Regions from separate parts of the Cronobacter condimenti 1330 genome, predicted to be linked through region 2. Evidence: predicted binding sites of a transcription regulator. Region 2 holds the regulator's gene; each other region holds the start of a gene.
What was found. The regulator LexA, encoded in region 2, represses DNA repair genes until DNA is damaged. The targets are predictions, from matches to a motif close to TNCTGTATGTACATACAGNA.

Region 1: a site for LexA is predicted at 4,199-4,218, ahead of dinB (DNA polymerase IV). Genes of this name have one in related genera too.
Region 3: a site for LexA is predicted at 3,376-3,395, ahead of metR (HTH-type transcriptional regulator MetR). Genes of this name have one in related genera too.

The regions. Positions count from the first base shown of each region.
Region 1 covers NZ_CP012264.1:934,300-941,642, reverse strand. The annotation lists gene pepD (cytosol nonspecific dipeptidase) at 1-927, shown strand, start outside; gene prfH (peptide chain release factor H) at 1,108-1,725, opposite strand; gene AFK62_RS04290 (RNA ligase RtcB family protein) at 1,722-2,861, opposite strand; gene dinB (DNA polymerase IV) at 3,132-4,187, opposite strand; gene dpaA (peptidoglycan meso-diaminopimelic acid protein amidase) at 4,443-5,180, shown strand; gene AFK62_RS04275 (class II glutamine amidotransferase) at 5,151-5,918, opposite strand; gene lpcA (D-sedoheptulose 7-phosphate isomerase) at 6,010-6,591, opposite strand; gene fadE (acyl-CoA dehydrogenase FadE) at 6,820-7,343, shown strand, end outside.
Region 2 covers NZ_CP012264.1:3,892,216-3,899,558, reverse strand. The annotation lists gene plsB (glycerol-3-phosphate 1-O-acyltransferase PlsB) at 1-1,736, opposite strand, end outside; gene AFK62_RS17865 (diacylglycerol kinase) at 1,869-2,237, shown strand; gene lexA (transcriptional repressor LexA) at 2,346-2,954, shown strand; gene dinF (MATE family efflux transporter DinF) at 3,077-4,384, shown strand; gene AFK62_RS17850 (CsbD family protein) at 4,594-4,803, shown strand; gene zur (zinc uptake transcriptional repressor Zur) at 4,881-5,399, opposite strand; gene AFK62_RS17840 (cupin domain-containing protein) at 5,508-6,014, shown strand; gene AFK62_RS17835 (conjugal transfer protein TraF) at 6,162-7,343, shown strand, end outside.
Region 3 covers NZ_CP012264.1:312,616-319,958, reverse strand. The annotation lists gene AFK62_RS01485 (dienelactone hydrolase family protein) at 1-694, shown strand, start outside; gene metE (5-methyltetrahydropteroyltriglutamate--homocysteine S-methyltransferase) at 842-3,103, opposite strand; gene metR (HTH-type transcriptional regulator MetR) at 3,427-4,380, shown strand; gene AFK62_RS01470 (carboxylate/amino acid/amine transporter) at 4,268-5,167, opposite strand; gene yigL (sugar/pyridoxal phosphate phosphatase YigL) at 5,277-6,077, opposite strand; gene pldB (lysophospholipase L2) at 6,127-7,119, opposite strand; gene rhtB (homoserine/homoserine lactone efflux protein) at 7,230-7,343, shown strand, end outside.

The DNA.
Region 1 (7,343 bases), 1.4 Mb from region 2:
ATGGGTTGCGCTGGCGGTATCGATTTTATCTCCACGCTGGCGCTTACGCGTGAAGCCATCCCGGCCGGTTTTGAAACCTTCAAACTGACGCTCAAGGGGCTTAAGGGCGGCCACTCTGGCGGCGATATCCATCTGGGTCTTGGCAACGCCAACAAACTGCTGGCGCGCTTCCTCTGTGCCCATGCGCAGGAACTGGATCTGCGTCTGGTCGATTTCAACGGCGGTACGCTGCGTAATGCTATCCCGCGCGAAGCGTTCGCGACCCTCGCGGTGCCGGCAGCAAAAGCCGCTGAGCTGAAGACGCTGGCGACGACCTATCTTGATATCCTGAAAAACGAGCTGTCCGAAAAAGAGAAGAACATCACCGTTCTGCTGGAAGCCGTGAGTGCGGATAAAGCGGCACTGACCGCGCAGAGCCGTGATGCGTTTATCGCGCTGCTGAACGCGACCCCGAATGGCGTTATCCGTAACTCCGACGTGGCGAAAGGCGTGGTGGAAACCTCACTGAACGTCGGCGTGGTAACGATGAACGACGAGCAGGCCGAGATTATTTGTCTTATCCGCTCGCTTATCGACAGTGGGAAAGATTACGTGGTCGGTATGCTGGAATCGCTCGGCAAACTCGCAGGCGCACAGACTGCCGCGAAAGGCAGCTACCCTGGCTGGCAGCCGGACGCCAGCTCGCCGGTGATGGCGCTGGTGCGTGAAACGTACCAGCGTCTGTTTGATAAAACGCCGAACATTCAGGTGATCCACGCGGGTCTGGAGTGTGGTCTGTTTAAGAAACCGTATCCGCAGATGGATATGGTATCCATCGGGCCGACCATTACCGGGCCGCATTCACCGGATGAGCAGGTTCATATCGAAAGCGTGGGCCAGTACTGGACGCTGCTGACCGAGCTGCTGAAAGCGATCCCGGCGAAGTAAAGGTATATACGAATAAAAGGCGGCCCTGGGGCCGCCTTTTTTGTTGAGGCGTGCCGGTGATGGAAAATAGCGGGTAAGTTGACGCCCTACGCCCCCGCCGGCCATTGTCATGCACGTCAGATAAGCGGAGCGCCGCCCTCTTTCCCCCGCATTGCCCATCATGACAAGGCACTTTGCCTTTTACTTCACTGGCGTAAACCCTTTGCCCGTAAAGCATCGCGTGGGATTACCGCGCGCTATCTGATGATGAAACAGGCGTCGCTGCGCTTTCTGCCCGGCGCTCTGCGCCTCTTGCTGCGCGTCAAGCTTGTGGGCAATCAGCAGCCTCGCCAGCCTTTTGTTCGCGTGCTGACTGCGCTCAGACTGTACCTTCACGCTGATGCCGCTCGCCACGTGCGTGCCGCGTATCGCCGAATCGGTTTTATTCACATGCTGGCCGCCGGGGCCAGAGGCGCGCAACGCCTCGAAGCGAATCTCACTTTCCGGCATATCGCGTACTGGCGCAAACATCGCCGCGCCGATAAACCAGTTTTTCCGGGCGTGACGCGGGCGGTAAGGGCTTTCGCACGTCCACTGCAACGTGCCGCACCAGCGCTGCGCAAGCCACATCGCGCGGTCGCCCTCAAGCGATACCAGCACCGAGCGCAGCGTTCCGGCGCGCGGGCCAGGCTCTTCCTCGATAATTGAAAACGAAACGTGCGCCTGCTGCGCCTCTTTACAAAGCGCGTCGAGGGCATGGCTTACGGCAAGACAACATTCGTCAGGGCCCTGTGCGGCTGAGAGTTGCAATAACATCATTCGCTTCTCTCCCCGCTGGTTTTTAACGTCAGCACAGGCTTCAGACGCGCCAGCGGTTTCACCAGCCCGGCGCCGATTAGGCACTGCATGACACTCTCTATCGATTTATACGCCTGCGGCGCTTCTTCATAAATAAGCTGGCGGTCGCGGCAAATCACCCGGCTGCCGAAGGCTGTGCGCGAGAGTTGCGCGGGGCTGAATTTCCCGGAAAGTCGCCCTTTGCATTCAGTACGCATCCATTTGCGCCCGGCACCGTGGGCAAGCGAATCCAGCGCCTCGCTGCTGCCCGTCGGCTGCACCAGATAGCTGTAATCGCCGCGTGAGCCGGGGATCACCACCGGGCCGCAGTGGGCAGGCGTCGCGCCTTTACGATGCAGCCAGCCCTGTTTTTCGCCCCACGTATACGGCTCCAGCAGGTTATGGTTCACATCCAGCACAGGCTCGCCGGTGACTTTAATATGCTCAAGCAGCCGACGGGCGATCAACGCGCGGTTGGCGATAGCGAAATCGAGCGCCTGCTGATGCTGCGCCAGATAATCGTCGGCCGCCTCGCTGCCTGCCTCCAGACCGTCATGGGAGAAGCGTTCGACATGCGCGCGTAAAATCTGCTGGCCGAATCCGCGCGAGCCGCTGTGCGCCAGCAGCAAAAGCTGCGCCGGACGGATGTTAAGTGCATTTACCGCCTCGTCGTCATAGACGTGGTCAATGTGCTGTAACTCCGCAAAGTGGTTACCGCCGCCGACAGAGCCGAGCGACGCGGCGTAAGGATGCGCCGCAAGATGAGGCGGTAGCGCTGATTCCAGCCATTCCACCGGTGCGATATCGCTGTAGCTGTGCAGACGCTTCTCAAGCTTGTCGAGATTCGCCTTGCGGCTTGAAAGCGAGGTTTGCCACAGCGCCATGCCGCAGCCAATGTCATTGCCCACAAGGGCCGGGTAGAAACGATTAACGGAGAAAAAGGCCGCGCCGACAGGATAACCACGGCCTGGATGCAGATCCGGCATGCCAACGATGCGGGTCATTCCCGGCAGCCTGGCGGTGGTTAAGAGTTGTTGCGTGGCGGCGCTTTCGATCCAGAGATCATCGGACGCCAGATAAGCGACAGCGTCAGACAAGGGACGAATAAAATTGCCCATATACCAATCCATAATGTGGAAAAAAATAAGGATGTGGCAGACGTAAACCCGGGCAATGAAAAAAGCGGAATTATTCCTGGGTCAGTCTGCAAAGCGTAATCAGCGTGGAATAAGTCATGATGTGCCTCCTTTGCAGATGATGAGAATGGGTAAAAAACGGCCTGCATCATAACGAGTGCGGTATGAGGGCACAATGATAAATAACGAATAACTATTAGTTCAGGTAGGGGGAATAAGCGAAGCGCCCCCACCAGGCACGACAATGCAAACCTACAGCCCCAGCACCAGTTGCCGCTCAAGCTGCGGGTCGAGCAGCGTCACATGCAGCCCCACCAGCCGCACGCCGCGCCCGGCACGCCGCTCATCCCAGGTTTTTCGGGCGGTGGCGATAAGGTCGTCCTTGTTAAGGCGCGGCCAGACATGCTCCTGCGTCGTCAGCTGGAAATCATTAAACTTAAGCTTAACGCCCTGACGTGCGATGCGCAGATCGGGTTTGACCTTCGCAAGACGCAGTTCCAGCTCCGGGTACAACCGCTCGATGATCGCCTCGCACTCCGCCCACTCGTGAATATCCTCCGCGAGCGTGCGCTCAACGCCCACCGATTTCCGCTGGCGATCCGGGCTGATTTCGCGCTCGTCGATACCGTGGCTGCGCTCCCACAGCACGCGACCAAACTTGCCGAAGCGCTTAAGGAGTGAGGCCAGATCGCTTTTTTGCACATCTTCGCAGGTGCGAAGCCCCAGCCCTTCGAGCTTGCCTGCCGTCACCTTGCCGACGCCCGGAATTTTGCCAAGCGGCAGCGATTGCAAAAAGGCAGGCACGTCATCCGGGGTAATAACATATTGCCCGTCAGGTTTATTCATATCAGACGCAATTTTGGCGAGGAATTTTATCGGTGCCACGCCTGCGGAAGCCGTGAGCTGAAGTTCGTTAAATATCGTCTGGCGGATTTCGCGCGCCATCAATGTGGCGGAGCCGTAACAGTGCGGGCTATGGGTAACATCCAGATAAGCTTCGTCGAGCGAAAGGGGTTCAATCAGCGAGGTATAGCGTGAAAAGATATCGCGGATATGGGCAGACGCCTCTTTATAAGCGTCAAAACGGCCAGGCAAAAGGGTGAGATGCGGGCAGAGCTTAAGCGCCATCGCCGTTGGCATCGCGCTACGCACACCATATTTACGGGCCGGGTAGTTGGCGGTGCTGATAACGCCACGGCGCTCGCGGCTGCCGCCAATGGCGAGGGGGATATCGCGCAGGGACGGATTATCGCGCATCTCAACCGCCGCGAAAAAGCAGTCCATATCGACATGAATGATTTTGCGCATACCCGGCCTCATACTGTATGTGTATACAGTCTGGCAAAAAAGCGTCGCTGCGGCAACCTTCCTTATTTCGCTGTGAAGGCGTAAATTCACTGCCGCGCAAGGATGTTAAGCAGAACTTAATTGTAAACGCAGCAGGCAGCGCTTGCGAAAAATAATAGCGATGCTAATGTGAGCGCTCCTGAACCAGAATAATCTTATTTTGGATCCCTTCGCCGTTCCGGCATCGGTCTTAGCTTTATCAAGGAAACAAGCAGTATGCGTAAAATCGCATTGTTAATCGCAATGCTTCTGGTGTCGTGCTTTTCATGGGCCAGTACAGTCAGTAGCGACAGCGTTACCCCGATAAAAAAAGAATTAAAACAGCAGTTAATGGGTTCCCCGGTTTATATCCAGATCTTTAAGGAAGAGCGCACGCTTGAGCTGTACGTCAAGATGGGCGAGCAGTATCAGTTACTGGATAGCTACCGCATCTGCAACTATTCCGGCGGTCTTGGGCCGAAACGTCGTCAGGGCGATTTCAAAAGCCCGGAAGGTTTCTATAGCGTGCAGCGCAGCCAGCTCAAACCCGACAGCCGTTTTTACAAAGCGATTAATATTGGTTTTCCGAACGCCTTTGACCGCGCAAATGGCTATGAAGGGAAATATTTGATGATCCACGGCGCCTGCGTTTCCGTCGGCTGCTATGCGATGACCGATAAAAACATCGATGAGATTTTCCAGTTCGTCACGGGCGCGCTGGTGTTTGGCCAGCCGAATGTGCAGGTGAGCATTTATCCGTTCCGCATGACCGACGCCAATATGGAGCGCCACAAGTATTCTTACTTCATCAGCTTCTGGAAACAGCTTAAGCCGGGGTATGACTACTTTATGACGACCCGCCAGCCGCCGGTAGTTTCTGTGGTTAATGGCAATTACGTGGTCAGCAAGCCGCTCAACAGCAGCGTGGTGCACCCGCAGCTCGCGTCAAACTACGCGCTCCCCGAGACAAAATAACGCCCACTCGCCTGGCATAATCTTGTGCCAGGTTTCATTGCCCGTCAGCGGCTGAGTCGCGATTACCGTGACCACATCATTGGGTGTGGTCTCTTCCTGAAAATCAATCTCCACATCCTGATCGAGCAGTTTGGCAACGCCAAACGGCGCACGGCGCGTTATCCAGAAAAGATTGGTAGAGCAGAACGCCATGACGTAACGCCCGTCCGAAAGCAACATGTTGAAAACGCCTTTCTCGCGAAGCTCCCCCGCCAGTTCCGCAATATAGCGAAAGACCGCCGTCATATTGCCTGGCGTGCGTGGATAGCGCGTGGTGAGCTTGTGTAAAAGCCAGCAAAACGCTTTTTCGCTGTCGGTTTCGCCAATCGGGCGAAACGGGCCGGTGTCAAGCGAGCGGTAACCCGTGAGCTGGCCGTTGTGCGCGTAGGTCCAGTTGCGGCCCCACAGTTCGCGGGTAAAGGGATGGGTATTTTCCAGCGCCACTTCGCCGCGGTTCGCCTGACGAATATGCGCCACGACCGAACAGGATTTGATGGGATAGTCCTGCACCAGCTTCGCAATAGGCGAGTTGTAGCTGGGTTGTGGATCTTTAAATGTGCGACAGCCTTTACCTTCGTAAAAGGTAATGCCCCAGCCATCTTTATGCGGGCCAGTTCCCCCGCCCCGCTGGACAAGGCCGGTAAAGCTAAAGCAGATATCGGTCGGCACGTTGGCGCTCATCCCGAGCAGTTCGCACATAAGTCACCTCATCACACGCCGCCTTCCGTTAAGAAGGCGTCACCGGGGCCATCAGCCGGGCGACGCATCGCCCGTACCGATATTCAGCCTGTCAGGCTTTTACCATCTCTTTTTCGATAAGCTGGATCAGGATGTGGATCACTTTGATGTGAATTTCCTGAATACGGTCAGCATAGCCGAAATGCGGCACGCGAATTTCTACATCTGCCGTTCCCGCCATTTTGCCGCCGTCTTTGCCGGTCAGCGTGATGACTTTCATGCCCTTCTCGCGCGCGGCGTCGATAGCTTTAATCACATTGCCGGAATTACCGGAGGTGGAGATGCCGAGCAGTACATCGCCCTCACGCCCTACCGCTTCGACATAACGAGAGAAGATATGGTCGTAACCGAAATCATTGCCAACACAAGAGATGTGGCTGACGTCGGAAATGGCAATGGCCGGATAGCCCGGACGGTTTTCACGATAGCGTCCGGTCAGCTCTTCAGCGAAATGCATCGCATCGCAGTGCGAGCCGCCGTTACCGCAGGAGAGCACTTTGCCACCCGCTTTAAAGCTGTCCGCCAGTAAGACCGCCGCACGCTGGATAGCGTGGATATTGGCTTCATCTTTCAAAAAGTTAGCCAGCGTTTCGGCGGCTTCGTTCAGCTCGTTACGAATCAGATCCTGATACATGAGGGATATCCTTCAGCATTAAAAAGTAACCGTACGCAGTGTACCGGATAGCGCCGGGGCCGAGAAGCGCTACGCCGCGGCCTGCGTACCGCTTTTGCGTTTACGTGCGGCAACAATGTGAGCTAGGTTGTAATTATTTTGTGAACGCATTGCTAAAAAAAGCAACATCCTCTACAACCATATCATCACAAGTGGTCGGACCTCCTACAAGCAAGGGAGCTTTTCTTTATGATGATCTTGAGTATCGTTGCCACCCTGGTTCTCATCGGTGTGCTGTTTTATCACCGCGTCAGCCTGCTGCTCAGTAGCCTGATTCTGCTCGGCTGGACTGCTGCATTAGGCGCCGTCGGTCTCTGGTCGCTGTGGCTGCTGGTGCCGCTGGCTATCATTCTGGTTCCTTTTAACTTTACGCCGATGCGTAAATCGCTGATCTCCGCGCCAGTATTCCGCGGTTTTCGTAAAGTGATGCCGCCGATGTCGCGTACAGAAAAAGAAGCCATCGACGCCGGCACTACCTGGTGGGAAGGCGATCTGTTTCGCGGCACCCCGGACTGGCAGAAGCTGCATAACTATCCGAAACCGCAGCTGACTGCCGAAGAGCAGGCGTTTATCGACGGCCCGGTGGAAGAAGCGTGCCGCATGGCGAATGACTTCCAGATAACCCATGAGATGGCGGATCTGCCACCAGAACTGTGGGCATACCTGAAAGAGCATCGCTTCTTTGCGATGATCATTAAAAAAGAGTACGGCGG
Region 2 (7,343 bases):
GCATGCTCGATGAGTTGCGTTGCCGTTGCGTCCGGCACTGTAGCATCTGAGGCATACGGCACGTTGCGAAGCAGGTTCAGGTAGCATTCCAGCTGTTCAGTCAGCTGTTCGCGGGTTAACGAGCGCTGGCGGGACGCCAGCAGCGCGGTGCAGCAAAGGTTCATGGCGTTGGCCGCGCCCGCGTTATTGATACGCACCATCAACTGGGAGGCAATTTCATTTACCGTTGGGGTGAGCCATGCCGGACGCACCGCTTCTATCGGATCAATAGCGTCGCGCCATTCGGGCACATGCTGATTCAGGAAGGTTATCAACGGCAACGGCTCGCCAAAGTTGACATAACCCTGCCCAAGGTTACGGAGCTTGCTTAACCCACGCAGCATCTGCAGCAGGCTTTCTTTTTCTTTGGTCGCGCCGCGTAACTCTTTCGCGTACGTGCCCACTTCCATCACGTGCTCATAGCCGATGTAAATCGGCACCAGCGTAATCGGGCGAGTGCCGCCGCGCAGCATCGCCTGAATAGTCATGGAGAGCGTGCCGGTCTTCGGGTCAAGCAGGCGACCGGTGCGCGAGCGTCCGCCTTCCACGAAATATTCCACTGAGTAACCGCGGCTGAAGAGCTCGCCCAGATATTCGCGAAACACCGTGGAGTAGAGTTTGTTGCCTTTAAACGTGCGGCGGATAAAAAACGCGCCCAGGCGGCGGAATATCGGCCCGGCAGGCCAGAAGTTCAGGTTAATACCCGCGGCGATATGCGGCGGCACAAGCCCCTGATGATAAAGCACGTAGGACAGCAGCAGATAGTCCATATGGCTGCGGTGGCAGGGCACATAGACAATCTCGTGGCCGTCGTGCGCCAGTTGACGCACCCGCTCAGCGTTATGAACATTGATGCCCTGGTAAAGGCGGTTCCAGGTAAACCCAAGCACGCGGTCGGTAATACGAATCGCCTCGTAGGAGAAATCCGCAGCGATCTCTTCCATCAGCGCAACCGCGTTCTGCTGGGCTTTCTCATGCGAGATTTTCTTCGTGCGCGCTTCATCTTCAACGGCGCGGGCAATCGCTTTAGACGAGAGCAGTTTATTAAAAAGATCCTGGCGCGCCGGGAGACGCGGGCCTACAGCGGCGAGGCGTTGGCGGGCAAAGTGCATGCGCGCCACGCGGGCCAGTTTCTGTGCGATACGCTTATCAGTACCGTGCTCGGTCGCCATACGGCGCAGCGACACCGGCGGGGAGAAACGCACGAAGCTGTCGCGGCCAAGCCACGAGACAGCGAAAAACTTCTGAATGCCGTTCAGCATACGCAGCGGCGGGTTTTCTTCGCCCTTTTCACGACCAGGTGAACGACCAAACATGACGGAGACGGGCACCATCTGGACGTCGAGATCCGGGTTACTGCGGTGCAGGTCCAGGTAATTATGGAACAGCTTGATCGACTCTTCTTTTGGCGTGTAGTACGTGAACACGCGAGGCCCGCCATGGATAAACACATAACGCGGCAGCTCGGTGCCGTCGATAACGAGCGGCTCCAGAGGGTCTGGCAGATCATGCGCCAGGCACTGGGCCCGCAGCGTCAGGAGATCTGCCTTCGAGTTATACGGCAGCACGTACATGATAGGACGTGACGTATCGAGCCCAAGTTCGGGGCAAGGCGCCGCCGGGATGGACTTGCTTTTTACCAGCACGCTTAATGGTAAATTAAGTAATTTGTAGTAAATTCGTGGCCAACCGGACATAAACGATGTAAAGCCTCTGGTTAATAATGCAATTGCGGCGCAAGAATATCAGAAACTCCGTAGAATTTCTGTGGTGCTTCTTTATGGAAGCGCATTAGCATTGACGCCTGAATTTAAAAAAGGTTTCTTGTCATGGCCAATAACACCACGGGATTAACCCGAATTATTAAAGCAGCTGGCTATTCCTGGAAGGGATTACGCGCCGCCTGGAAAAATGAAGCCGCGTTTCGCCAGGAAGGCGTTGCCGTTATTATAGCGATTCTTATCGCCTGCTGGCTGGATGTCGATCCCATCACCCGCGTGCTGCTTATCGGTTCTGCCACGATGGTGATGATCGTCGAGATCCTCAACAGTGCTATCGAAGCGGTGGTCGATCGCATCGGCCCGGAATTCCACGAACTGTCGGGGCGCGCCAAAGACATGGGTTCCGCCGCAGTACTGCTGTCGATTATCCTTGCGCTGGTCGTGTGGGGCACGTTGCTCTGGCAGCATTTGCGATAAGTTTTCCAGAAATCGCTAAAGAAGCGCTTTTTTAACCGGTTATGGTTTTAAAATCGCCTTTAGCTGTATATACTCACAGCATCACTGTATATGCACCCAGGGGGCGGAATGAAAGCATTAACTACCAGGCAACAAGAGGTGTTTGATCTCATTCGGGATCACATCAGCCAGACCGGCATGCCGCCTACGCGTGCGGAGATCGCGCAGCGTCTGGGTTTCCGTTCGCCGAACGCGGCGGAAGAACACCTCAAAGCGCTGGCGCGTAAAGGCGTGCTTGAGATTGTTTCCGGCGCGTCGCGCGGTATTCGTTTGCTGCAGGAAGAAGAAACCGGCCTGCCACTGATTGGCCGTGTTGCGGCGGGTGAGCCGCTGCTGGCACAACAACATATCGAAGGCCACTACCAGGTGGACCCAGGCCTCTTTAAGCCGAACGCGGATTTCCTGCTGCGCGTTAGCGGGATGTCGATGAAAGATATTGGGATCATGGATGGCGACCTGTTAGCCGTTCATAAAACTCAGGATGTTCGCAACGGCCAGGTGGTTGTCGCGCGCATTGATGATGAAGTGACGGTAAAACGCCTGAAAAAGCAGGGGAATGTCGTTGAACTGCTCCCGGAAAATAACGAGTTTAAGCCTATCGTTGTAGACCTGCGCGAGCATAACTTCTCTATCGAAGGCCTGGCGGTCGGCGTTATTCGCAACGGCGAATGGCTCTGACGTTTTCTCCAGCTTTCTGATGTTTCATTACCGTAACTGGCCCGCCCCGGCTACGGTAATGGCTCTCCCGTTTTACTCCTTTTTCACCTTCTGTTGTTCGCGTAACGGCATCGGAACGCCATATGCCTTTCCTGACTTCTACCGATAAAGCCCTCTGGCGCCTTGCGCTGCCAATGATCTTCTCCAATATCACCGTGCCGCTGCTGGGGCTGGTGGACACCGCGGTTATCGGCCATCTCGACAGCCCCGTTTATCTGGGTGGCGTTGCAATCGGCGCTACCGCGACCAGCTTCCTGTTTATGCTGCTGCTCTTTTTGCGTATGAGTACGACGGGCCTGACCGCGCAGGCGTTTGGCGCGCGCGATCCACAAGCGCTGGCCCGCGCGCTGGTGCAGCCAATGGCGCTGGCGCTGACATTCGGTGCGCTCATTATTGTGCTGCGCGAGCCGCTGATTCATCTGGCGCTACATATCACCGGTGGCAGCGAGGCGGTTCTGGCGCAGGCCCGGCAGTTTCTGGAAATACGCTGGCTGAGCGCGCCCGCGTCGCTGGCAAATCTCGTCCTGCTGGGGTGGTTGCTAGGCGTTCAGTACGCCAGAGCGCCGGTTATTTTGCTGGTGGTCGGCAACCTGCTTAATATCGCGCTCGATCTTTGGTTCGTCACAGGGCTTGGCCTGAACGTGCAGGGTGCGGCACTGGCGACTGCAATAGCGGAATACGTAACACTTGTCATTGGGCTAGTCATGGCGTCGCGTGTGATGCGTTTGCGCGGCATTACGTGCGCTATGCTGAAAACCGCCTGGCATGGCGGCGTCGGCAGGCTATTGGCACTGAACCGGGATATCATGCTGCGTTCACTGCTGCTGCAACTCTGTTTTGCGTCAGTCACCGTTTTCGGGGCGCGGCTCGGTAGCGATATCGTTGCGGTGAATGCGCTTCTGATGACACTCCTGACCTTTACCGCTTATGCGCTCGACGGGTTCGCCTATGCCGTCGAAGCCCATGCCGGGCAGGCGTTTGGCGCAAAAAACACTTCTCAGTTGCAGCGCGTCTGGCGTGCGGCTTGTCGGCAGGCAGGTATAGTGGCGCTCGCGTTCGCACTCATTTATGCCGTAGCGGGGCAGTACATCGTGTCGTTGCTGACGTCATTGCCGTCGCTTCAGGCACAGGCGCAGCCTTATCTCTTCTGGCAGGTGATCCTGCCGGTGGTCGGCGTCTGGTGTTATCTGTTAGATGGTATGTTTATCGGCGCGACGCGCGGGGCAGAAATGCGCAACAGTATGGCTGTCGCAGCGCTGGGGTTTGGCGTGACGTTACTGACGCTGCCGCGGCTTGGCAACCACGGGTTATGGCTTGCGCTGACCGTTTTTCTGGCACTGCGTGGGTTATCGCTCGGCTATTTATGGCGGCGCGGTCGCTTGCTGTGTTAGGTCGCGCGGCCCGGCTGACTGTGCTGTTAAACAAAGAAATTGTCGGTTTTAGCGCTTCGTTATGGTTAAAGATTCTGAATATCCCGCCAGGCTTAAAATTGCCGTCTACTATTAACAATACGTTCAGCAAATGATGAAGATGACTCGGGCTGAACCCCCACAGGAAAACCTGTGAGACTGATTCACTACCGAATGTTAAGGAGACGTCTATGAACAGAGATGAAGCTGGCGGTAACTGGAAACAGTTTAAAGGTAAAGTGAAAGAGCAATGGGGTAAATTAACCGACGATGATATGACCATCATCGAAGGGAAACGTGACCAACTGGTTGGTAAAATCCAGGAACGTTACGGTTATGCGAAAGATGAAGCCGACAAGGAAGTGACTGACTGGGAAAGCCGCCACGATTACCGCTGGTAATCCGGCTCTCACCTCAATGGGATTCACCTTCTGAGGCTGCCCTGCCCAACGGTACAAGGATGTACCACCCCTTTATCTTAGCGCCCTTTCTTTTTGTTAACGGGAATGCTGTGATCGTGGCCGCACTGGCCCTGATGACGACATGCTTCCACTTCTGCGCACGCCGCGCAAAGCCCATGTGCTTCAATGACGTTATGGCGCAACGCAAAGCCCATCTTCGCCGCAAGCGCGTGCATGATATCCTCAACGCCTTCCGCTGCCTCTTCTTTTACCACGCCACAACGCCCACATATAAACATCGCAGACGTATGCGCCGGATTATCGAAAAGATGGCACAGCACGTAACTGTTGGTGGACTCCACTTTATGCACAAAGCCCTGTTCCAGTAGAAAATCGAGCGCGCGATAAACGGTTGGCGGTTTCGCCTGCGGCTCTGTCGCGCGTAATAAATCGAGCAGATCGTATGCGCTGATAGCGCCTGGCTGTAGGGTCATCAGGCGCAGCACTTCGAGGCGCTGCGGAGTCAGGCGCACATTACGTTGCTGGCAAAGCTGTTCAGCCTGCGCCAGAACTTCCTGCGAAATCGTCGTATCCATCGGCATCCTCTATGAATCATGTATAAGTCATCACTTTATCATGAACCGGCCAAAACACCGACATTCCTGCTGTGCTATACCTGACGGGAACACGTTTCGGAGGTTTTTATGCAGACACGGCCTGAATGTATTTGTCACTGGCAGGAGATAGAGGGAAAAGATGATGCCGGTTATCCCGACAGCGATGAACGGATGTCCATTGGCGCGCCGCTCGGCAGGCGTACAGGATTGACCCGTCTTGGCATTCATCACGAACGGCTGCCGCCGGGCAGGCGCACCTCGTACCCGCATGCAGAAAGCAGCGAAGAAGAGTTTGTGTATGTGATAGAAGGATTCCCGGATGTCTGGCTCAACGGCGAGCTTTGGCCGTTAACCCCAGGCGACAGCGTTGGTTTTCCGGCGGGGACCGGGCTTTGCCACACGTTTATCAACAACACCGACAATGAGGTGCGGCTGCTGGTCGTGGGCGAGGCCAACAAACCTGAAAATCGCATTTACTACCCGCTTAACGGTCCCTATGCTGCGACCCGCCCGGATCGCTGGATAGATCACCCGCCACAATTTTTTGGCCCGCATGACGGCTTACCTACACGAATTAAGAACCCTAATCTATAAATAAGGAGGGCGTTCACAAAACGAGCCCGGCATTGCCGTTGAGAAAAAGCCTCAACCTCTGGTGTAGTGCGTTCTTCACAACAGAAATCGCCTCTGCCGGGCAACCGACAGAGGGTGTCCTTCATGTTGATAATAAGCGGGTAAACTGTGAAAAATATAATCAAACCTTCAGTGGCAGCCGTCGCCCTTTCTCTGGTGATGGCAAATCAGGCGAGTGCGGCAAATACCTGGGCGCAGGCCCGTAACGATGCAATGGGCGGTACCGGCGTCGCATCGGCCGACTACGGCAGCGGCGCGCTCATCAACCCGGCATTGCTGGCGCGCTCGCAACCGGAAGATGACATCACGGTGATTTTACCGGCGTTGCAGGCGCAAATTAGCGATAAAGACAATCTTGAGGATGAAATCGACCACATCAGCGATCGGGTCGATTATTACAATGATGTGGTGGATAACCTGACGCTCGGCGATGTGCTGGCAAACCCGATTGGGACGCTGCGTCAGTTCCAGGGAGCCGCAGGCGAACTGGGTGACGAATTGCAGTTCTTACGCGGTAAAACAGCCAGCGCGCGTGCGGCGGGCGGTATTGCGGTAAGTATCCCGAATGATGTGCTGGCCGTGGCGTTTGTGGCGAAAGCCTATGCGCATGCGCGTGTCAGCACCCGCGTCGACCAAAGCGATATCGACTACCTGCGCCGTATTCAGAATGACGATTTCTACGCGGGCACTCAGGTGCTTGATGCGGCAGTCAACGGCTCCGACGTGATTACCGATCGCCTGACCTCTACCGCGTTTGGCCGTGCGGCGATTGTGTCCGATTACGGCGTCGCGTTCGCGCATCAGTTCAAGTTCGGAGATGTACCGGTTTCAGTCGGCGTCACGCCGAAGCTGCAAAAAACCTGGCTCTATAACTACACCGCCTCGATTTATAACTACGATAGCGGCGACCTGGACAGCCAGCGCTATCGTAACGACGATACCGGTTTTAACGTTGATGCGGGCGTGGCGGCGGACTTCGGACCTAACTGGACCGTCGGCCTCAGCGGGCAGAACCTGGTATCGCGCGATATCGAGACCAAAGAGGTCAACGGGTATAAAGATACCTATCAGATCTCGCCGCTGGTCACTGCCGGGGTCGCCTGGCATAACGAGCTGGTGACGCTGAGCGCTGATGGCGATCTGACCGAAACCAAAGGCTTTAAGAGCGAAGAAAACTCGCAGTTCGTTGGCGTGGGTGCCGAGGTGCGTCCGCTCAACTGGCTGGCGGTGCGTGCAGGTTATCGCGCTGACGTGAAAGACAATGAAAGCAACATCTTCACGGCCGGTGTT
Region 3 (7,343 bases), 770 kb from region 2:
AAATATGCCGGCTTATCACGCCCGCCCGCGCGAGGCCGACGGTCCGCTGCCGGTGGTTATCGTGGTGCAGGAGATTTTCGGCGTACATGAACATATACGCGATATTTGCCGTCGGCTGGCGCTGGAGGGGTATCTTGCGGTAGCGCCTGAGCTCTATTTCCGGCAGGGCGATCCGAACGAGTATGACGATATTTCTTCATTGCTAAGCAATCTGGTGTCAAAAGTGCCGGACGCTCAGGTGCTGGCGGATCTCGACCATGTAGCGAGCTGGGCTGCGCGCAACGGCGGCGACGCGCATCGTCTGACGTTGACTGGCTTCTGCTGGGGCGGACGCATCGCCTGGTTATACGCCGCGCATAATCCGCAGCTGAAAGCGGCCGTCGCGTGGTATGGCAAGCTGCTGGGCGACAAGACATTGAATTCGCCAAAGCACCCGGTGGATATCGCAACCGAACTGACCGCGCCTGTGCTGGGGCTTTATGGCGCGCAGGATACCGGCATTTCGCTTGAGAGCGTGGAGACGATGCGGCAGGCGCTGCGCGCCGCCAACGCAAATGCCGAAATCATTGTTTACCCGGACGCGGGTCATGCGTTTAATGCCGATTACCGCCCGAGCTATCACGAGGCGTCCGCGAAAGATGGCTGGGAGCGGATGTTAGCGTGGTTCCAGACCTACGGTAGTAAGAAAGCATAAAAACATCGCCCGGTTCGCCGGGCGATGTTTTTGGCAGATAGGTAGTAGTAAACGGTGGGTCCGCGGTGCTTTCTCACCGACCTAAAATTTCCATATCTGCTGTAAGGCGGGTAAGCAAAGCGCCACCCGCCATCGCGCTACGTTAGCTTAGGCCTGACGTAAATTCTGCGCGGCTTTCACCATATTCGCGAGCGCGGCACGGGTTTCCGGCCAGCCGCGGGTTTTCAGACCGCAATCCGGGTTTACCCACAGACGTTCCTGCGGAATACGCTGCGCGGCTTTCTTCAGGAGTGCTTCGATCCACGCGACATCCGGCACGTTCGGCGAGTGAATATCGTACACGCCCGGCCCGATTTCATTGGGATATTCAAACTCTTCAAACGATTCCAGCAGTTCCATATCTGAGCGCGAAGTTTCAATCGTTATCACGTCTGCATCCAGCGCGGCGATGGAGTCCATGATGTCGTTAAACTCGCAATAACACATATGGGTGTGGATCTGGGTGTCATCCTTCGCCACGGCGGCGTTCAGGCGGAAAGCTTCCACACCCCAGGCGAGGTATGCGTCCCAGTCGCTGCGTTTCAGTGGCAGCCCTTCACGCAGCGCAGGCTCGTCAATCTGGATAATGCCAATGCCTGCGGCTTCGAGGTCCGCGACTTCGTCGCGCAGCGCCAGCGCAATCTGTTTCGCGATGGTTTCGCGGGAGACATCCTCACGCGGGAACGACCAGCAAAGAATCGTTACCGGGCCGGTCAACATGCCTTTTACCGGTTTGTCGGTGAGTGACTGCGCATACTTCGCCCACTCGACGGTGATCGGCGCCGGGCGGCTGATATCGCCGATAACTACCGGCGGTTTCACGCAACGGGAGCCGTAACTCTGCACCCAACCGTTTTGAGTAAAGACGAAACCATCAAGATGCTCACCGAAATACTCCACCATGTCGTTACGCTCGGCTTCGCCATGCACCAGCACGTCGAGGCCCAGACGCTCCTGCTCCACGATCGCCTGCTTGATGTGCTCCGCAATGCCAGTACGGTAGTGCGCCGCATCCAGATTGCCTTTTTTGAAATCCAGACGCAGGCCGCGAATTTCCGTTGTTTGCGGGAAAGAGCCAATCGTCGTGGTCGGCCAGGCCGGCAGGTTAAAGCGCGCGCGCTGCGCTTCGGCGCGCACCGGGTACGCATGGGCGCGCTGGCTGTCCTGCGGCGTAATCGCGTTAAGACGCTCCGCCACCGCCGGGTTGTGCACGCGGGATGAGTGCTGACGGGCCTGAACAGGCGCGCTCCACTGGCCAATTTTCGCGGTATCGCCGCTGTTCAGCGCATCGCGCAGCAGCGCCAGTTCCTCGCATTTTTGCAGTGCAAACGCAAACCAGCTCTTCACCTCTGGATCAAGACGGGTTTCAACGCTCAGATCGATGGGGCTGTGCAACAGCGAGCAGGATGAGCCCACCCACAGTTCGCGCTGGCCCGCGATGGCTTTCAGCTGCGCGTATTTTTGGGTGAGATCGGCGCGCCAGACGTTGCGGCCATTAATCACGCCCGCCGAGAGCAGCCACTCCTGCGGCAGACGGCGATGCAGTTCATTCAGGTCATCATGGCCATGGACCAGATCGACATGCAGACCTTGCACCGGCAGCGCGGTAATGGTGTCGAGGTTATCCGTCACGCCTTCAAAATAAGTGGTGAGCAGCAGTTTAGTCTGGCCTTTCAGCGCCTCGTAAGCCGGTTTGAACGCCTCCAGCCACGCTTGCGGCAACTCCAGCACCAGTGTAGGTTCATCGATTTGCACCCACTGAATGCCGCGCTTCGCCAGCTCCGCAATCACCTGCTGGTACACCGGCAGAATATCGTTTAACAGCGAGAGGCGGTCGAATTGCTCACCCTTCACTTTGCCAAGCCACAGATACGTGACCGGCCCCAGCAGTACTGGCTTGATGTGATGGCCGAGCGCCAGCGCTTCGTCCACTTCTTCTAAAAGCTGCGTCCAGGTAAGTTTGAACTGCTGGCCTTTGGTGAACTCCGGCACCATGTAGTGATAGTTCGTGTTGAACCATTTGGTCATTTCCGCTGCGGCTGCCGGTTCGCCAGTCGGCGCACGGCCACGGCCAATACGGAACAGGGTATCAATATCGACGGTGCCGTCGGCGTTCTGATGGCGCGCCGGCACGTTACCGAGCAACAGGCTGGTGGTCAGAACATGATCATACCAGGCGAAATCCCCCACCGGCAGCAGATCGATACCCGCCGCTTTTTGTTGTTCCCAGTGGCGGGCGCGTAGCTCGCGGCCTACCGCCAGTAACTCTTCACGCGTGCTCTTGCCCGCCCAGTAGCTCTCTTGCGCTTTTTTCAGTTCGCGATGCAGGCCGACGCGGGGAAAACCGAGGGTGTGATTATGGATAGTCATGATGTTCTGCCTCTCTTGAAGATGGATCCGCGTAGCCGCGAATTTCAGAAAATGAATCTGTTCGTCTTATTAATTAATCCGTACGTATTTCGGATCCTCCCCCTAAGGGGCTAACTCTAAATAATTCGGCTTGCAGAAAGGCGGCGACGCAGCGAGTCCCCAGGAGCTTACTCCAGTAAGTGACTGGGGTGAGCGAGGAAAGCCAACGCATCTGCAAGTCGAATTATGACGAGTTTGGACGTCCAGATGTTTACACATCCATAATTGGCAGTTACTGTATATTCCTCAAGCGCAAAATGTTCATGGCGAAGTGAAGGACTTTCATGATCGAGATAAAACACCTGCGAACGCTCCAGGCGCTGCGCAATTGCGGCTCGCTGGCAGCGGCGGCGGCATCGCTGCATCAGACCCAATCAGCTCTTTCACATCAGTTTAGCGATCTGGAGCAGCGTCTCGGCTTCCGGTTGTTTGTCCGTAAAAGCCAGCCGCTGCGCTTCACGCCGCAGGGTGAAATCCTCTTGCAACTGGCGGCGCAAGTATTGCCACAGATAAGCCGCGCGCTACAGGCCTGCAACGAACCGCAACAAACCCGGTTGCGTATTGCAATTGAGTGCCACAGTTGCATTCAGTGGCTGGCCCCGGCGCTGGAAGCCTTCCGAAAACGCTGGCCGCAGGTGGAGATGGATTTTAAATCGGGCGTCACATTCGACCCGCAGCCCGCGCTGCAGCAGGATGAACTCGATCTGGTGCTGACCTCGGACATCTTGCCGCGCAGCGGCCTGCACTATTCGCCGATGTTTGATTTTGAAGTGCGTCTGGTGGTCGCGCCGGATCATCCGCTCGCGACTAAAACGCAGGTGACGCCTGAAGATTTTGCCAGCGAAACGCTGCTGATTTACCCCGTGCAGCGCAGCCGCCTTGACGTGTGGCGTCACTTTTTACAGCCAGCTGGCGTAAGCCCTGCGCTGAAGAGCGTTGATAACTCGCTGTTGCTTATCCAGATGGTGTCGGCGCGCATGGGGATCGCCGCGCTGCCGCACTGGGTGGTGGAGAATTTCGAACGCCAGGGGCTGGTAGTGACGCGCGCGCTGGGCGAGGGATTATGGAGCCGGCTGTACGCTGCGGTGCGCGACGGCGAGCAGCGTCAGCCGGTGACGGAGGCGTTTATTCAGCAGGCGCGTCAGCACGCCTGTGATTCACTGCCGTTTGTGCGGAGTGCGGCGCGACCCAACGCCGGTGGACCCACAGAGAAGCCATTATCACCGCTCCCCCAATGATGAAGCTCGGCCAGTGGGGCTGCTCCTGCCAGATGGCAAGGTTAACCAGCAGCCCGGCGGGCACATGCACATTATTCATGATACCGAGCGTACCGGCGTCCACCTGCGTGGCGCCATAGTTCCACATAAAGTATCCAAGCCCGGACGCCGCAACGCCAAGCCATACCAGGATGCCCCATTGCAGATTTGTGGTCGGCAGTTTTTGCGGATTGCCAAGCGCAAACCAGGCGATGACCGCCACCACAAACGCCCCAAGATAGAACCACGAAAACGCGCTGTGCTGCGGCATCGGATGCGTCTCCATCAGGCGTTTATAACCCACCATGCCGATAGCGAAACTGATATTCGCCAGCTGCACCAGCATCAGCCCTGTCCAGAAATGGTCGCTGACTTTGTCATAGCGGATAATCGCCGCGCCGACCACCGCCAGCCCCGCGCTTAACACATAACCCCAGCGCAGCGGGCGCTTGCTCAGCAAATCGTAAATCAGCGTGATATAGAGCGGCGTCAGAACGGTAAAAAGCAGGAACTCCGAGACCGTCAGGTAGAGATAAGCCCGGAAGCTGAACAGATACATTACGCCCAGTTGCAACGCGCCCACCAGCATATAAAGCGCCAGCGTTTTCAGGCTCTGTCCACGGGTGCGTAAAAACGGCAGAAAAACCAGCGCTGCCAGCCCGACACGCATCAGGACCGAAAAATAGCTGTCCACATGGCCCGCGAGATATTCGCCGATCAGGCTAAACGAGAAGGCCCACAGGATCGTGGTGATGATAAGTAACGCCACAATAATCATCTCAACAAAAAAAGAGAGAGGCATTGTAGCGAAGGCGCTGGCGAAAAGTTGCACTATTTGGTTGACGAGTGGTTATCGATAAACCACTCGTCACCTGATATTACGCCAGGAAGAGGTTACGCAGGTAGTGCGGTACGGCATCTTCGGCGTTCGTGCCGATAACTTCCAGCTCCGGCAACAGGTCTTTGAGACGCTGATGGGCATTGCCCATAATGCAGCCTTTGCCTGCCATCGAGAGCATTTCCGCGTCGTTCATGCCGTCGCCAAACGCAATACAGGCGTCAAGCCCGTACCCCATCGCTTTCGCGACCGCTTCCAGCGCATGGCCTTTAGACACGCCGCCCGCCATGACTTCAAGACAAGTAAGCGTCGAAAAGCTGACATTGACGCGATCGCCCCAGCGGGCGTTGATAGCCTGCTCCAGCGGCAGCAGTTTTTCATGCACGTCGCAGGTGAAGAAGACTTTGCTGACGCCCTGAGGCTCCAGCAACGCCGGTTCAAACAGCGAATATTTAAAGACGGCCTCTTTAAAATATTTCAGCTCGTCCGGGCGTTCGCGGCTCATAAACCACTCGTCGTCGCGATAAACGTTGGTGATGATATCCGGGTTGTCGCGCACCACGCCGAACAGATCGGCGGCAATATCGGTGTCGAGATTATGAGTGAAGACCAGATTACCGTCGGTATCATGCACCCGCGCGCCGTTGGAGGTGATCATATAGGCCTTGATCTCAAGGCCGTCGCGGATCTGCCCAACGTCGATATGGTGGCGGCCCGTCGCGAAGACAAAATTCACGCCGCGGGCGGTGAGTAATTTGAGCGTTTGTTTGGCAAACGGCGTCAGTGCATGGTCAGGGGCTAAGAGTGTGCCGTCTAAATCAGACGCAACGACCTGATACATAATAAAGAAAACCTCTGGTGGAGCGACCAGACGCTCCGGTCGCGAGTAATCAGTTATGCTCGTCGAAGAAATCGACAATGACATTCAGCGCTTCGGCGCGCATAGCGTCCTGCTCGAACAGGATCTCATGGTACGCGCCTTTAATGACGTAAGGTTTACCCCCCCAACATGGGTGGCCCGCCGCGGCGCGAAGTTCACAGAAGCGGTCATGCGAGCGGTTATCCACCACCCTTTCCGCCTCCGCCTGGAGTAACAATAGCGGCGTAGTGCTGTCGGTGGCCCCCGCCAGCACCTGTTCTCCTGCCTGGATGCCTTCCCGCACCCAGTGATATGTCGGTCCGCCGACGCGCAGTTGCGGTTCGTCGGCGTAAAAGCGCAGATTGCGCCGGTAACGCGCGTGACTGTGAGTCAGTATGTTGAGGCTGAAGGGCAGCGGGCGCCAGCGTCCGGTCCCAATGGCATATCCATCGCGCAGCGACGGATACTCTTCTGCCCAGTCGAGAATCGAGCGCAGCATCCACTCCGGCAGGCGAATAATGATGCCAAACATGGGTGCGCACAGCGCGACAGCATCAAACGCCTTCGGGTTACGCAGTAAAAACAGCGTGCCGATAGCTCCGCCCATCGAATGGGCCAACAGATAGCGCTTACGCCACGGGCCTGTAGCCACTTCTTGTTGCCAGAAGCGTTCGAAATCATCGACATAATCGCTGAAGTTTACGACGTGACCGCGATGCGTATCTTCAAGCAGGCGCCCGGAGCGCCCCTGTCCGCGGTGGTCGATAATCAGTACGTCAAACCCACAGTGGAACAGATCGTAAGCCAGTTCCGCATATTTTACGTAGGATTCAATGCGGCCAGGGCAGACCACAATAACGCGATCGTGGTTTTCGGCACGAAAACGCACAAAGCGCACCGGGATATTATCCACGCCTAAAAATTCGTCTTCTTCGCGTTGTTGCCAGAAGTCCGTCAGCGGCCCCATGGTGAACGCCGCGAATCCCGTTTCTCGTGAAAACCAACGGTTCCTGTGTCTGGTCATGGTCCTTTTTGCTCCGCATCCACGCCTGTCTGGGCTTTTTTTGTGATTCGTAGCACACACCTCAACAATAGCGTATTGTGGCATAAAAGTGCGCAATCAGGGAGCTTCGCATGACCTTCGAGTGGTGGTGTACCTACCTTCTGACGACCCTTATTCTCAGCCTCTCGCCGGGTTCCGGTGCCATTAATACGATGAGTACTGCGCTCAGTCACGGCTATCGGGGT